One region of the Pseudoalteromonas aliena SW19 genome, then DNA from elsewhere that is predicted to be linked to it. Evidence: predicted binding sites of a transcription regulator. Region 1 holds the regulator's gene; the other holds the start of a gene.
What was found. Region 1 encodes sigma-54, which starts transcription at its own class of promoters, with help from an activator protein. Its sites were predicted from a motif close to GTTGGCACGNNNNTNGNNT; they were not measured.
Positions count from the first base shown of each region.

Region 2: PALI_RS02650 (BON domain-containing protein) is a predicted target of sigma-54. The motif match lies at 1,567-1,585, and genes of this name have one in related genera.

Region 1 is NZ_AQGU01000027.1:254,755-259,600, reverse strand. Features, by position in the region: gene lptB (LPS export ABC transporter ATP-binding protein) at 1-650, shown strand, start outside; gene PALI_RS14510 (RNA polymerase factor sigma-54) at 720-2,219, shown strand; gene hpf (ribosome hibernation promoting factor) at 2,245-2,532, shown strand; gene ptsN (PTS IIA-like nitrogen regulatory protein PtsN) at 2,537-2,989, shown strand; gene rapZ (RNase adapter RapZ) at 3,009-3,854, shown strand; gene PALI_RS14490 (HPr family phosphocarrier protein) at 3,900-4,172, shown strand; gene mgtE (magnesium transporter) at 4,453-4,846, shown strand, end outside.
Region 2 is NZ_AQGU01000022.1:92,547-97,392, reverse strand. Features, by position in the region: gene PALI_RS02655 (methyl-accepting chemotaxis protein) at 1-926, shown strand, start outside; gene PALI_RS02650 (BON domain-containing protein) at 1,172-1,492, opposite strand; gene srmB (ATP-dependent RNA helicase SrmB) at 1,766-2,992, opposite strand; gene PALI_RS02640 (tRNA1(Val) (adenine(37)-N6)-methyltransferase) at 3,069-3,767, shown strand; gene PALI_RS02635 (alpha-amylase) at 3,907-4,846, shown strand, end outside.

The DNA of each region.
Region 1 (4,846 bases):
TTAAAGCTGGCAGTATTGTTGGCTTACTTGGCCCAAATGGCGCAGGTAAAACCACCACGTTTTATATGATTGTGGGCTTAGTACCTAGCGATAAAGGAAAAATATCTATCGACGATAACGATATTACTCTTTTACCTATGCACAGTCGTGCTAGATTAGGCATAGGCTACTTACCACAAGAGTCTTCAATTTTTAGAAAGCTAACTGTTTATCAAAACTTAATGGCAATTTTAGAAACACGTAAAGAGCTTAAGAAGCAGCAAAGAGAAGATACGCTAAATAATTTATTAGACGAATTTAATATTCAACATATCCGTGACAGCCAAGGTATGGCGTTATCGGGTGGTGAACGTCGCCGCGTAGAGATAGCCCGCGCATTAGCGGCTAATCCCAAGTTTATATTATTAGATGAACCGTTTGCGGGCGTTGACCCAATCTCTGTACTTGATATAAAAAAAATCATAGAACATCTTAAAAATCGTGGGATTGGTGTGTTAATTACCGATCATAACGTAAGAGAAACCCTTGATGTTTGCGAAAAAGCCTACATTGTTTCTCATGGGGAGCTGATTGCATCAGGTACTCCAGAACACGTATTAAATGACAAAACAGTACGCGATGTTTACTTAGGCGAGCAATTTAGGCTGTAACATTTACGCCATGGCTTTAAGCATCTGCTAGTATTAATTATAACAACATAAAAGGATTGTTAGAGATACATGAGGCAATCACTACAGCTGCGCATGGGCCAGCAACTTACAATGACTCCACAGTTGCAACAAGCTATTCGTTTGTTGCAACTCAGTACATTGGATCTCCAGCAAGAAATACAAGAAGCGCTCGACAGCAACCCACTTTTAGAGGTTGAGGAGCAAGACTATTCTGAAGACGCTGCAGGTAAAAATGAACAAAAAGCAGACACCGATGATATAACTGTTAGCGCATCTGCCGACGATGCTCCAAGCGAATACGAACAAGACAGCGGCGAAGCACTTGCTAAAGATACGGTAAGTGACGACATGGCGATGGATGTTAGCTGGGACGAGTACATGAGCGCAGCTCCAGCCTCTTCATCAGGTCCAATGCCTGAAGACGAGTCTATATACCAAGGTGCATCAACGGAAACGCTCCACGAGTATTTAATGTGGCAACTTCAACTAACGCCATTTAGCCCTACTGATGAAGCGATTGCGATTGCTATTGTGGAAGCCGTAGATGATTCAGGCATTTTAACACTAAGTTGTGAAGAGATTCTCGAAAGCTTCAACCAAGAAAACGAAGATGATAATGAAGTTGAACTTGATGAAATAGAAGCTGTTTTAAAACGCATTCAATTATTTGATCCGGTCGGTATAGCAGCGCGTAGTTTACAAGAGTGTTTGTGCATTCAGCTTAATCAGTTTGATAAAGAAACACCCTATATTAATGAAACAAAAATGATTTTAACCGAGCACATAGACTTATTAGCAGCTCGCGACTATCGTACATTAATGAAAAAAACGAAGCTCAAAGAAGAAGAGCTTAAAGAAGTAATGACACTCATCCATACGCTAAACCCAAAGCCTGCAGATACTATTGTTAGGGAAGAGTCTGAGTATGTAATTCCTGATGTGTCAGTGAAAAAAATTAAAGGCCGCTGGGTTGTTGAACTAAATCCAGATAGCATGCCAAAAATTCGCGTAAACAGCCAATATGCTGCGATGTCTCGCACTGTTAAATCAAGCGGTGATAGCCAGTTTATACGCTCGCATTTACAAGAAGCTAAATGGTTTATTAAAAGCTTAGAAAGTAGAAACGATACATTATTAAAAGTAACTAACTGTATTGTTAAGCAGCAGCAAGGCTTTTTTGAACATGGTCCTGAGGCCATGAAACCTATGGTTTTAAATGATGTTGCTGAAATGGTGGAAATGCACGAATCAACTATTTCGCGTGTAACCACTCAAAAGTATATGCATACACCTCGGGGGATATTTGAGCTTAAATACTTTTTCTCAAGTCATGTAAGTACCGAAAATGGCGGTGAATGCTCATCTACAGCAATACGTGCACTTATCAGAAAATTAATCGCTGCAGAAAACTCAGCAAAACCATTGAGTGATAGCAAAATAGCGGATATATTGGCTGAGCAAGGAATTAAAGTAGCGAGACGTACAATCGCAAAATATCGCGAATCTCTGGCTATTCCACCGTCAAATCAGCGAAAAAGTCTGATTTAAGACGCAAACAAAGAGGGTAATGCTTATGCAACTAAACTTAACTGGTCGTCACGTAGAATTAACTGATTCACTAAGAGACTATATAAATACCAAATTTGCGAAGCTAGAAAGACACTCTGATCATATTAATAATGTTCATGTCATTCTTGATGTAGAAAAACTAAGCCAAAAAGCAGAAGCAACAATACATGTAAGTGGTGCTGAGTTATTTGCCTCAACTGAGCATCAAGACATGTACGCTGCCATCGATTCGTTGATTGATAAGCTCGATCGCCAAGTAATTAAACACAAAGAGAAGCTTGCTCGACACTAATATGATGAAATTAAGCTCACTTATATGCCAGGACTGCAGCAAAGCTGCGGTCCTTTTTAATAGCAAAAAAAGAATTTTAGAGTTTATCAGCGAACTTGCTCACGATAAGCTTCCGTACCTTTCTCAACAAGATATTCTTAGCGCTTTACTAAGTAGAGAAAAGCTAGGCAGTACTGGTATAGGTAGAGGCATAGCGATCCCTCACGGGCGCATGAGCGGTGCACAAGAGCCCTTAGCCTTAGTACTCGTTAGTGAAACACCTATTAGCTTTGATGCAATTGATAATCGTCCCGTTGATATTTTTGTTGCACTCATCGTACCAGATGGTGATAACCAGCAGCACTTAAAGACTCTGGCAACCATTGCTGATAAACTTAACGACAAAGAATTTTGTAAGCAATTGCGCAGTGCAAAAACGGATACCGAACTGTATCAAGTTATTGTTAAGCAATCGTAATTAATATAAAGGGTGATAAATGGAGCTAATTATCATAAGTGGCCGATCAGGTTCTGGTAAGTCGGTTGCTTTACGCGTTGTTGAAGATTTAGGTTATTATTGCGTAGATAACATTCCGTTAAATCTTTTACCTTCTTTGGTACGCAGCGTTTCTGATAACTACGATAAAATCGCAGTGAGCATTGATGTACGAAACCTTCCTAAGGAACAAGAACAGTTTAATGATATTCTTGAATACTTACCCGGTTTTGCAAAGCCTACTTTATTTTATTTAGACAGCGAAGATCAAACACTGATAAAACGTTTCTCTGAAACTCGCCGCTTACATCCCCTATCGGTTGACTCGCTGCCGCTTGATTTAGCAATCAAAAAAGAAAAAGAATTACTTGATGTACTGACCAATCGAGCAGATTATATGATTGACACAAGTGACTTAAGTGTTCATCAACTTGCTGAATCTATTCGTGAAAAAATATTAGGAAAAAAAGACAAGCAGCTTATTGTCACGTTTGAATCGTTTGGTTTTAAACACGGTATCCCTAAAGAAGCAGATTATGTATTTGATGCACGCTTTTTGCCAAATCCGCACTGGGAGCCTGAGTTAAAACCGTTAAATGGGTTAGATCAACCTGTTAAAGATTATTTAGCGAGTCATAGCATAGTGCAAAAGTTCACATGGCAAATTCAAACTTTTGTACAAACATGGTTACCCCATTTAGAACGAAATAACCGCAGTTACCTAACGATTGCTATTGGCTGTACTGGTGGGCAACATCGCTCAGTGTATTTAGCACAAACAATTGGTGAAAGCTTTGCGATGACACACCCCAATGTAAAAATTCGCCACCGAGAGCAAGAGAAATAATTCTCACATAAAATAATAATCAGTTCAGCTTAGGTAGGGTAACGTATGCGCTTAGAAGATACCTTTTTAATACAAAACAAATTAGGGCTACATGCTAGAGCTGCAACTGTATTAGCTCAATTGGCCGTAAAGTTTGACGCTTCGATAACCTTGTTCCAAGATGAAAAAGAAGCGGCGGGTGATAGCGTACTCGCATTAATGCTACTTGAAAGCAGCCAAGGTAAAGAAGTTAAGGTAGTATGTGAAGGCCCTGATGCAGAGCAAGCCTTGAGCGCCGTTGGTCAACTAATATCACAGCGATTTAACGAACAAGAATAGTCAGTAATAAATACTTAAAAAGTAAAATTAAATTAGTTAACCTGAACTCTGGTTAAGAGATTTACTAACGTATTGAATCAGGTGATATTTAAATTTATTTTCTCTAGCCAGAGATTTTCAGTGAAAATAAGGCGAATTTACGCGTCAATAGCGGGCCTATTGCAAGTAAATTCAACGCAGTTAGCGCTGAAAATAGCTGCTTGAGATAGATTTATTATCCAGAGTTCAGGTTAGTTAACCTCTCCCACCAAAGTAATATTAAAATTAATTAAGGATGCCAATGCCCGAAGCTTTTGAACAAGACTATCCACTACAACAACTAAAACAAGTGACTAAGTCGCTTAACAGTGGTCAATTTGTTCAAGTTAGGCGCATGTTAGCAAAAACAGCTCCTTGTGATACTGCATTATTATTAGAATCATCACCGCATAAAATTCGCCGACTCCTTTGGCAATTAGTTGACCCTGATGTACAAGGTGATGTACTTGAAGAATTATCTGAAGATGTTCGTTTAGGCATTATTGCCCAAATGGAACCTAAGCATATTGCGGCCGCAACTGAAGATATGGGCCACGATGACTTAGGTGAAGTACTCCGTAGCCTGCCAGACACCGTTTATAAAGACGTTGTTAGCGCAATGGACATTCAAGACCGTGAGCGAGCAACACAAGCAC
Region 2 (4,846 bases), on a different contig from region 1:
GCAGTAATATTAAAGTACATGCCCACGACGAAGTAGGCATGCTACAAGTAGCGTTACACACTATGCTAGAAAACCTACGTAAAATGATCAGTGAGTTATCTAATGTTGCACTTCAGCAAGGCAGTACTGCTACAGAGCTTGCTTCTGTGACTGAGCAAACTAGCTTGGCAGTGACAGAGCAGCAAGCGCAAACTATACAAGTTGTTGCTGCTACAACCGAAATGAGTGCAACTATAAAAGAAATCGCGAGTACAACGTCAAATGCATCTCTGATTTGTGAAAATATTCAGACTATGGCCCGAGAAGGCTCTGAAAATAACGATAGCACTTATAATGCACTTGTTTCTTTAGGTGAAGCAACGCAAGCCACGGCGCAAGAGGTGACCAACCTACGTCATAATTCGGAGAAAATAGTTAACGTATTAAGCGTGATTAAAAAAATAGCAGATCAAACCAATTTACTCGCCTTAAATGCTGCCATTGAAGCTGCACGAGCAGGTGAACAAGGGCGAGGTTTCGCAGTTGTTGCTGATGAAGTACGTAGCCTTGCGAAGTCGACTCAAGAATCAACTATGGAAATTGAAGTTATCATTGAAGCCGTTGTTAATGCGAGTAATGCAGCAGTAAAAACGATGACGACAAATGTTGATCATACAACCCAAGTTCAGGAAATCGCGAGTAAAGCTAATTTGATTAATAACAAAGTAGCAAAAGAAGTGGATGGGATTTTTGATATGGTTGTTCAAATTGCAGCCGCTTCAGAAGAGCAGACCACCACGATAGATGAAATAGCACGAAATATTGAAGCTATAAATATGGGGATATCTGAAACGGAGCAAGCGGTTAGAGATATTGCAGAATCTAGTAGTGAGCTATCTCGTATGGCGAGTAATTTAAATGATGAAACTCAGAAATTTACTTTATGATAGCAATACATTAGTTATGAAAGTTACAACTAAGCGCTACAAAAAACACAGTAGATGAGTCAATAACAGCCATGCTTGAGGCTATAAACTAGGTGAACGTATTTTTAATATTAGAGAGTGCGTTTATGTATATACATCTTGGAGATAAGCGTAGTAGTTAAAATGTTATATCTCCTTTAAAGGTGTCTGAAATATTTGATAATTTTTGTGTAACGGCTAACCGCTCAAAAATTTTCGCTCTGAAATTATATAACGCTGATTTTGTTACGAATAATTTTTACTCCATCCATATTTTCTAAAAACTTTTGAGCCAACGCACGTTGAAAACCTGTTTGTGCTGTGCCGTATAAATCTACCTCACCATCTTTTACCTGCACACGAATATTGTTAAGTACAAAATTAGGGTTAGTACGTAGCGTGTTAGTAATGGTTTGTTGTAAGTTAGGTACAGTTGCTACACTGCTCACTACCGCTAAACTTGTTGCTGCACTTACTTTCGTAGCGCAAGCTAATAAAAATAAACAACAAAATGATACTAAAGCAATAGTTGATTTAAAGCGGTTCATAACTTAATCCTTACATTACGGTTAGATAGTGTAGCCACAATATGGAAATTCCATCGGCTGAGTTATCGTTGTAAATACAATTTCGATGCCAAGATTAATGTACTGAAATATAAGGGGATTTTATTAAGTGGGAATTCAGGTGGGCAAAAATTACATTTAAATGAGTATGAGTTACATGCTTGGGTTACATATGTAACAGGTACAAATAGCAGAGCCTGTAAGGCTTGCATTAAAAAGCCGACAAAAGCCGGCTTAGTATAAAAATGTTTTAGGTTACTTTTTCTTTTTAACCTTGGCCTTTTTCTTAGCTTTCATTTTTACTGGGTCTTTACGTTTTTTAGCTGGTGGCTTCGCTTCTTTATGCTGTGGTTCAACACCTTTAATTACACGGCGTTTTAATTTTTGCTCAACGTAGCGCTCTACTTTATATAAAATACCAATGTCGTGTGCTTCAACTAACGATATTGCTATCCCTTTTTTACCAGCACGACCGGTACGGCCAATGCGGTGTACGTATACGTCGGCGGTACGTGGCATATCAAAGTTAATAACATGGCTGATGTCAGACACGTCAATACCACGTGCAGCTACGTCGGTAGCAATTAATATACGTGTTTTGCCACTATGAAAGTTTTCCATCGCTTTCATACGTTTGTCTTGAGGCATTTCACCGCGTAACCATGCAGCTTTAACATCATTGTTGGTTAGTTCGCCAATCAGTGTTTCTAGGCGCTCACGGGTTTTTACAAACACAATTGCTTTAGTGACATCAGGGTTTTTAAGTGTGTTTACTAATAATTCAAGTTTATGATGATAATCGTCAGCTAAATGAACCCACTGATGAATTTTGGCTTTTTCTTTACGTGATGATTCAGCTTCAAGTAATGCAGGGTCGTTAAGTGTTGTTTCTGCAAATCTTTCTACACTGTCACCTTCAAGAGTTGCAGAGAATAAAAAGCACTGACGACGATTTCTAGCTTCGTCACATATACGCTTCATTTCTTTTTTAAAGCCCATGTCTAACATGCGATCAGCTTCGTCAATAATGAGCATTTCTACGTGTTCAGCATGAAAGTTTTCAGTTTCTAAATATTCCATTAAACGCCCCGGTGTGGCGATTAATATATCATTGTTTTTTTCAAATATTTCTTTATGCGTGCCGTAATTTATACCGCCAGTTACGACACCTATCTTTAGGTTAGTTCGTTTTGCAAGTAGTTCACATTGCTCATGAATTTGATAAGCAAGTTCACGCGTTGGAGTCATAACGAGCACGCGTGCAAACCCTGGATCACGGCGCGGGAAATCCAATAAATATTGAATAGCTGGAATTAAAAATGCTGCGGTTTTACCTGTGCCTGTAGGCGCTGACGCTAAAACATCACGCCCTTTAAGCGCTTCAGGAATCGCTTGTTGTTGAATACTTGTTGGGGTTTCGTAACCCATTTTATTAATAGCGTCGAGTAACTTGTTATCAAGATCAAAGTCAGAAAATTGCATAGAGTGTCTAAAATAAGGGACAATTACTTGCAATTATACGCGCTATCCACCAGTTGGTGAATGAAAAGGTGAAAAAATGTCTGGTTTTGCATTTAAACAATTTAAGGTTGCACATGAGCAGTGCGCAATGAAGGTTTCTACTGATGGAATTTTACTTGGTGCATGGGCCAATTTAAGTGGAGCTAATTCATTGTTGGATATAGGTACAGGTACGGGGCTACTGGCATTAATGTGCAAACAACGTAATCTAGAACTTACCATAACGGCTGTAGAAGTTGATGAGCACGCGTATGTTCAAGCATTACAAAATGTAGCTAATAGCCCGTGGTCAGCAATAAGTATTGAGCACCGAACTATTCAAAGCTTTAGTAGTGACGTTAAGTTTGATGTGGTTATTTCTAATCCACCATATTTTAATCGCAGTTTAAAAGGCGATAATGCAGCGCGTAATACGGCTCGTCATACAGATGGCCTAAGTTTTGATGAGTTAATTAGTGCATTTAAGCGCTTGAGCCACAGTGGCTCTCGCTTTAGCTTAATACTGCCGAACGTTGAAGGCGCATTATTTATTGAGCTTGCTACTCAAAATGGGCTTCACTTAAATACTCACTGCCAAATAAAAGCCACACCCAATAAAGAGGTAAGCCGCAGCTTAATGACATTTAGTTATGTAAAAAGCGATATAGAATCATCAATTCTGTGTATTCGAAATTTAGATAATACCTACACTGCTGATTATATAGCTCTGTGCAAAACATTTTATTTAAAAATGTAAATTATTTAGTAATAAAGGATAGTTCACCCGCTATGCATACGTATTCAGTTTCTATTTAGACAATATCTAGACTAGTGTTAACAACTTGTAAATAACGCGAGTGCGCTGTTTCACTCGCTCAACAATTGGATCACACACTATGACACTCAATAAAATCATCACCACCGCAGGTTTAAGTTTAGGCTTGACCTTACCCAATATTGTTAGTGCTGCTCCCACTACATTTGTGCATTTATTTGAATGGAATTGGCAAGATGTAGCGCAAGAATGTGAACAGTATTTAGGGCCGAAAGGCTATGCTGCGGTACAAGTTTCTCCCCCAAATGAACACATCACAGGGAGTCAATGGTGGACACGCTACCAACCTGTTAGCTATGAGCTGAAAAGTCGTGGCGGTAACCGCGCACAGTTTATTGACATGGTTAATCGCTGCAGTGCAGCAGGGGTTGATATTTACGTCGATACACTTATTAACCACATGGCAGCAGGAAGTGGTACGGGCACGGCGGGTAATAGTTTTGGTAATAAAAGCTATCCTATTTATAGCCCTCAAGATTTTCATCAAAGTTGCACTATTAACAATTCTGATTATGGTAATAATCGTTATCGAGTGCAAAATTGTGAACTTGTCGGCCTTGCTGATTTAGATACGGCTTCAAACTACGTACAAGATACTTTGGCAGCTTATATTAACGACTTACAAGCTATTGGCGTAAAAGGCTTTCGGTTTGATGCTGCAAAGCACGTTGCTGCAAGTGATATTCAAAGTTTAAAGACGAAAATAAACGGCTCACCAGTCATATTTCATGAAGTAATTGATCAAGGTGTGGAGGCTGTGAGTGCTTCTGAATATTTAAGCTCAGGTTTAGTAACTGAATTTAAATACAGTACCCAACTAGGTAATACTTTTAGAAAGGGTTCGCTTGCATGGTTAAGTAACTTTGGTGAAGGATGGGGCTTTATGCCTAGCTCTTCTGCCGTCGTTTTTGTAGATAATCACGACAATCAGCGAGGTCATGGTGGTGCGGGAAATGTAATTACCTTTGAAGATGGACGTTTATACGACTTAGCCAATGTGT